DNA from 2 places in the Emergencia sp. JLR.KK010 genome. Region 1 is predicted to be linked to the other one. Evidence: riboswitches for the same ligand, from Rfam matches in the RefSeq annotation. Region 1 holds a riboswitch; the other holds the start of a gene.
The links. Region 1 has a riboswitch for glycine ahead of V1225_RS08080 (sodium:alanine symporter family protein). Riboswitches for the same ligand answer to the same signal wherever they lie in the genome.
Positions count from the first base shown of each region.

Region 2: another riboswitch for glycine. It lies ahead of V1225_RS00290 (TRIC cation channel family protein); the one in region 1 lies ahead of V1225_RS08080 (sodium:alanine symporter family protein).

Region 1 is NZ_CP143550.1:1,685,363-1,688,780, forward strand. It holds gene spoVG (septation regulator SpoVG) at 1-96, opposite strand, end outside; gene V1225_RS08080 (sodium:alanine symporter family protein) at 256-1,668, opposite strand; glycine riboswitch at 1,763-1,865, opposite strand; gene murC (UDP-N-acetylmuramate--L-alanine ligase) at 2,297-3,418, shown strand, end outside.
Region 2 is NZ_CP143550.1:72,869-76,286, forward strand. It holds gene V1225_RS00280 (4Fe-4S binding protein) at 1-317, shown strand, start outside; gene V1225_RS00285 (PfkB family carbohydrate kinase) at 363-1,274, shown strand; gene V1225_RS00290 (TRIC cation channel family protein) at 1,327-1,974, opposite strand; glycine riboswitch at 2,114-2,203, opposite strand; gene V1225_RS00295 (hypothetical protein) at 2,317-2,733, opposite strand; tRNA gene V1225_RS00300 (tRNA-Ala) at 2,932-3,007, opposite strand; gene V1225_RS00305 (dynamin family protein) at 3,035-3,418, opposite strand, start outside.

The DNA of each region.
Region 1 (3,418 bases):
ATGTACTACGAATTCGTCATCAAATGTGATAGAGACCACGGCTTTCATTTTTCCTTCGTCGTTAATCTTACGGATTCTTACATCAGTTATGTTCATAATTGACCACCTTTCTTGCCGTATGGTGCCCATAAAGGCACTATTATTATATAACATTTTCCAGTGTGTGGCAATATTTAATAACTAAAATATCTGATTCTTTCAGGTTGTTTTAGGATGATTTGATTAAAAGTCGATATTCAATTTTGCGTAGAGGTCCTAGGCTCCTAGCTTAAGGTGTGCCTCTTTTTCAAAGAAGTCTTTGGTTTCTCTAGCAACAACGCCGCTAAGGGCAACCAGTGCAATCAGGTTCGGAATTGCCATTAGTCCGTTGAAAATATCAGCGATGGTCCATACTGCTTCAACGGTCAGGAATGGTCCAATTAGCACTGCAAAAATGTACAGCCATTTGTAAGTCATAAGAATACTTTTTTTCTTGCCTGCCAGGTATTCCAGACATCTTTCTGAATAATAGTCCCAGCCAAGAATTGTTGTGAATGCAAAGAATGAGAGACACATCATTAGAATGAACGCACCTGTGCTCTGACTCCAAGGGAGCCCTTTGCCGAAAGCATACGCAGTACATTCTGCACCTTCAAGGCCCTGCTCAGTTGCTCCTGTAATAATCAGGGTAGTTCCTGTCATGGTACAGATGATGATAGTATCAATGAAAGTACCTGTCATAGAAATCAATCCCTGTCTTACACTGGTCTTTGTCTGTGCTGCTGCAGCTGCAATTGGTGCGCTGCCAAGGCCTGCCTCATTAGAAAAAATTCCTCTTGCAACACCTTTTTGAACGGCTACCATCATAGCTCCAAGAGCGCCGCCTGCGACAGCTTTTAAGCCGAATGCGGACTGTACGATAGTGACGATGGCGGCAGGGAACGCTTTAATATTATAAAGAATAATAGCAAGACATACGACAACGTAAGTGATTGCCATAAATGGGACGATAATGGTGGTAACGCTGGAAATACGCTGGATACCTCCAATTACAACTAATGCTGTTGCAACTGCAACGATGATAGCTGTTGCAACTACTGCAATAGAGTATTCCGCTCCCAAAAGCGTTATGGTATGCTGACCGTTAGGATCCGCAAAGTTCTTTACAGCGGAGGCAATCCCGTTTACTTGTGTAATCGTACCGATTCCGAGAAGTCCTGCGCCGATTCCGAAAATCGCAAACAGCTTTGCAAGCCACTTCCAGCTTGTGCCCATACCTTTTTCGATGTAGTAGAAAGGACCACCCAGGGCATGTCCCTCTGCGTCGATGGTTCTGTACTTGATAGCGAGCACACCTTCGGAATACTTAGTTGCCATACCGAAGAAAGCTGCAACAATCATCCAGAACAGAGCGCCGGGACCGCCTGCAACAACGGCAGTGGCAACACCTACGATGTTTCCTGTACCGATGGTGGCTGCCATAGCAGTGCAAAATGCGCCGAAGCTGGTAACTTCACCTTCACCACCTTCTTCATTGCTGACCATAAACTTTAAGGCCTTTCCCAGTTTTCTGATTTGCAAAAGCTTAACACGGCAAGTCAAAAGAATACCGGTACCCATGATGAGCACGATGAGGGGAATGCCCCAGACGAAATCGTCTATGCTCTTGATTAATTCTGTGAAATTCATTGTTTCATCTCCTCTTTTTGATAATCTAAAGCAAAACAAAAGCCGAATTTAGCAAATTCGGCTCTGGAGGGATGACATAAGCTATTTAGATTGAACTATTGGCTCTGTCCTCTTTGCCTGAGATATCACGGATAGGCTGCTTAGACCTGCCCGCTTAAACCTTCGGCGACCTTTCGGTTCTCTCCAGAGAGATAGTTTTCTTTCAGACCGGCAGAATATCTTTGCCAGTCGACATGTAAACTAACGTACTAGAGTCTATCATACAAATTTAAGTTTGGCAAGGAATTTTTTGTACAAGGATACTTTCGCGCCTTTATTGTAGTAATAAGTTTTAGAAAGAAATAATCTCGAAAAAGTTTACAGCTATATTCTTCAACTTTTTTGTCAAATGGTAAACATTTTTGAGCGGAATATGTTATAATGATTCCAGAATAATTTTTACGGCGCTTCACAAGGTAGGAATCATTGAATCGCTCCTTTCGATTCAAGAGGGAAAGCGGAATAGTCGCGATATAATGATTCCAGAATAATTTTTACGGCGCTTCGTAAGGTCATTCACATAATTTTGGAAACAAGAGTCAAACTATGAGAATAGAGTAAATATAGATTAAATTTGGAGGAATAGGCAATGATTCAGCTGAGTGATTATAAAAATATACACTGTATTGGAATTGGAGGTGTAGGACTTTCTGCCATTGCAGAGATTTTACTGGCGAGAGGCTATCATGTTTCTGGCTCAGATATGAAGGCGTCAGATTTAACCGAGAATTTAAAAAGAAAAGGTGCAGAAATTTATATAGGCCATAGAGAATCGAATGTAGAAAATGCAGACCTGATTGTGTATTCTGCAGCCATAGCGGAAGAGAATCCGGAGATTGTCAGAGCTAGAGAAAAGAATATTCCGCTGGCAGGCAGAGCAGAGGTTTTGGGGACTTTAATGGATGATTTTGCAAACAGTATCGCGATTAGCGGGACCCACGGCAAGACTACAACCACTTCTATGGTTTCTTTAATTTTAAACAGTGCCAAGCTGGATCCGACCATCTTAGTTGGTGGCAATCTGGCTGAGATTGGCGGAAATGTAAAGGTTGGAGCGAGTCAGTACTTTGTAACAGAAGCGTGTGAATATAGAGATAGTTTTTTGGAACTTCGTCCTAAAATCGAAGTCATTTTGAATATCGACTCGGATCATTTGGATTACTTTAAGGATATCGACCATATCGTAAATTCCTTTGACCGATTTGCTAAGGCAGTGCCGGAAGATGGAAAAATAATTGCATATGATGCAAATCCTTTTGTCAGCAAAATTATCAAGGACATCCCTGGTGCCATCACCTATGGTTATAACGAAAGCTGCACCTATCATATTGCAGACGTGTCTTTTGACAGTGAAGGCATGCCTGTTTTTAATGTAAATTATCAGGGCGAAAATTTAGGTACAGTGAAGCTGAGAGTACCGGGTGAACACAATATTCTCAATGCGGTGGGGGCTTTTGCCTGCTGCCATCAGTTGGGGGTGGATTCAAAAATCATTATAGAAACCTTGGGCGCATTTAAGGGAACTCAAAGGCGCTTTGATATTGTTGGCACCACAGAAAATGGTGTTAAACTGGTAGACGATTATGCGCACCATCCGACGGAAATTAAGGCAACTTTGGCTGCGGCTCATAATATCCCGCACAATAAGCTGTGGTGCTTATTTCAGCCTCACACATATACGAGAACATTAGCTTTGTTCAATGATTTTGCT
Region 2 (3,418 bases), 1.5 Mb from region 1:
TTTCCGCACCATATTTTGACAAAGCAAATCTTCTGATTGCGGCAGACTGCACCGCCTATGCTTACGCAAAATTCCACGAGCAGTTTATGACAGGTCGCGTAACGCTGATTGGCTGTCCAAAGCTGGATGGTGTAGATTACAGCGAGAAGCTCAGTGAAGTCCTGCGGCGCAACAACATCTCCTCGGTCTCAGTGCTCCGTATGGAGGTCCCTTGCTGCGGCGGACTTGAGACTGCGGTTTCCCGTGCGATTTCTGCCAGCGGAAAATTTCTTCCATATCAGGTAGTGACGATTTCTGCAGAAGGTGATATACTATAAAACGAAGTTACAGCGAAGTTTTAGTTAATATGGAGTTATCCGCAAGTGAAAAAGATTTTAGTCATCGGCTCTACAGTTGCCGATATCATCATCAATCTGGACTTTCTACCCACTACGGCACAGGATGTCCACGTTAAATCGCAATCCATGTCTCTGGGCGGCTGCGCACACAACGTAGCGGACATGATTCGTCATTTCGGCGTGCCTTACACACTGTTTTCTCCAGTGGGTACAGGACTTTACGGAGATTTCGTCCGCAATCAGCTGGCCTCAAAAGGACTGGCTTCACCTATGCCAACGCCGGATATGGCAAATGGATGCTGCTACTGCTTTGTGGAAGAAAGCGGCGAGCGAACCTTTATTGTAGACCATGGCGCAGAGTATCTCTTTTACAAAGAGTGGTTTGACATGCTGAATCTGTCAAAGCTACAGTGTGCCTACATCTGCGGTCTAGAAATAGAAGATAAGACAGGTAGCACTATCGTAGATTTTCTAGAAACCAGCGGGCTGCCGGTGTTCTACGCACCCGGTCCTCGAATCTGTCTCATTGACGATGCATTAATGGAACGAATTTTTGCACTACGCCCAATACTCCACTTAAACGAGGACGAAATTTGTCGTTATACTGGCTGTGTTGCTATTTCCGATGCTGCCGCGGTATTACATAAAAAAACGCAAAATACCATCATCATTACCAACGGTGCCAACGGCGCTTACTATTTCGATGGAACTGCAGGCGGCGAGGGTCTTGTACACGTAGCACCGGTGCCTGCCGAAAAAATCGTTGACACCATCGGTGCTGGCGACGGTCACTGCGGCGCAGTGATGGCAGGGCTTTCCATGGGACTTTCCATGTACGATGCTATCGCAAAGGCTAACGCTGCCTCCTCTCTGGTGGTATCCAACAAAGGCGGCGTCCTATCCGATGAAGAGTTCAAAGCAGGCGGAATCCTGTAATAAAAAGCGAAGCTGTCTTGATTACAATTAGACAGCTCCTTTATATTCCACATTACCTGTCGCTTGTACCGACACCCGGTTTCGGCAGACTCCATCTGAACTTTGCAGCCAGAAGCCGCAGCACCAAAACAATGACAACTCCTGCGATAATTGATACGCCCTGCCCAAAGGGCTCCCACATCAAAGAGCAAATCACTGCACCAATCAGAGAAGCGCTGGCATAAAAATGCTTTACGAAGATATAAGGCGGATCCTGTGCCATAACATCGCGGAGCACACCTCCCCCAACACCTGTCACCGCTCCGACAAAAATCATCAGAAACAAACTAAAATCTGTAGAAACACTATAAGCTGTTTCGATTCCTACAACAGTAAAAATGCCCAGACCCACAGAATCCATCCAAAGCATTATCAAATCATAATAATTCTGCCTTTTAGAAAAGAGCCTTTGCATCCAAGGAGTGCAGACAATTAATGCCGTTCCTATCGCTACGATAGCATAAATTGGATTCTGAAATGTCTTTGGCGGTGTAATCCCTAAGATTAAGTCGCGAATCACACCACCGCCCACTGCTGTAGTAAGACCTAAGATAGAAATGCCTAAAATGTCCATGCCCTTGCGAATACCGGTCATGGCGCCAGAAACAGAAAAAGCAACAGTTCCAATAATTTCGAGAATAAAAGAAATATATGCAGACACAAAAACCACCTCCAAGCGTATCTTGCATGAGTAAATGAGATAGAATATTACACTCTGTCTTTTTACCTGAAAGATTCTTCCGCCCCTTCACGGGCAGAGTTGCTTCATCGGTGGTTTCTTTTTACACTTTCCAGAGGTCTGTCCGGAAACGGTCCTGTTGCCTGAGAGTTTTGCCCCTTCGGCGGCACGGCGCTAGCCTTAAGCCCATGCGCTCTCCCGATTCCATCATCCAGATAAACAAAGTATACCATATAAAAAAAATGCTTGTCAACGGGGATTTTCCTCACCAGAATATGTGCGAATGCCTGTAAAAAGGAGGGCACTGTCTTCAGAATCTCTGGTTTAATGTTCTCTTCTCTTTAAAAGTTCTGTTTCCAAACGATTTACACGAAGAAGCAGCATTTCTCTTTCCTGGTTTACTTTCAAAGCTTCATCGAGTTTTCTATCCAAGCTCAAATGCCCCTCTGCTATAACTGCTATATTTCTGTTTACTTCGCTTTCCAATGTGATTTTAATCTCTCGGATATCCTTAGTAAATCTTTCGTCCATCTCCGAAACTCTTGTGTCGAGACACGTCACCTTTTCGTCAAGGTCCGATACCTTCTCGTCGAGGCACGTCACCTTCTCGTCAAGGCACGTCACCTTCTCGTCAAGACACGATACCTTCTCGTCGAGATATGTCACTTTATTATCAAGACTGTTTAATTTCTCTTCCATCCTCTCTAATTTGTCCAAAATCATTCTAGTTTCTTCTGTCATTATAATGCTTCCCTTCTCCTGTCATGCAACTAAGTCTTACGTTGGATTTTTATTATAGCATAAAGACGGTTACTCTACAATTCCCAAGATTTTCTGAAAATGTTTGCACCCTTTTACAGAATTTCTATGACCCCCAATTCATCTCACAATGTATATAAAACGCCGAAGCGCTTGTCTCCGACGTAATTCAATCTTCTATGGTGGACCCGATGGGGATTGAACCCACGGCCTCTGCGTTGCGAACGCAGCGCTCTCCCAGCTGAGCTACGGGCCCATAAAAGGGAGATATCTCCCTTAATTCTTATAATTCCTCTCTGATTCTGCGCAAACTCCGACCTAGTCTGTTAATCGCATTGATTCTGCGCACAACTGCATAAGCATTTTCTTCCCTATAAAGCAAAATGTCACTCAAAGTTGTATTCAAATCATTGCATAGCGTATCGACCTCACGCAAGAAGTCGTCTTTACTCATTACCACAAGTCCTGCCGGCAATTCTTCAATCTCATATTGATACTCCATGCCAAACAGCTCCAATACCTTCGCCGACAGCTGTATCTTGATTTCGTTTAAATGCAGTTCATAAAAGCCTTCCGTTGCTGCAGCTTTTGTTCTGCATGCCTGAACGGTCTCATGGATTTGCTCAAAACAATCATCAAGCTCCTTGTATTCCATGTTCATAGCTTT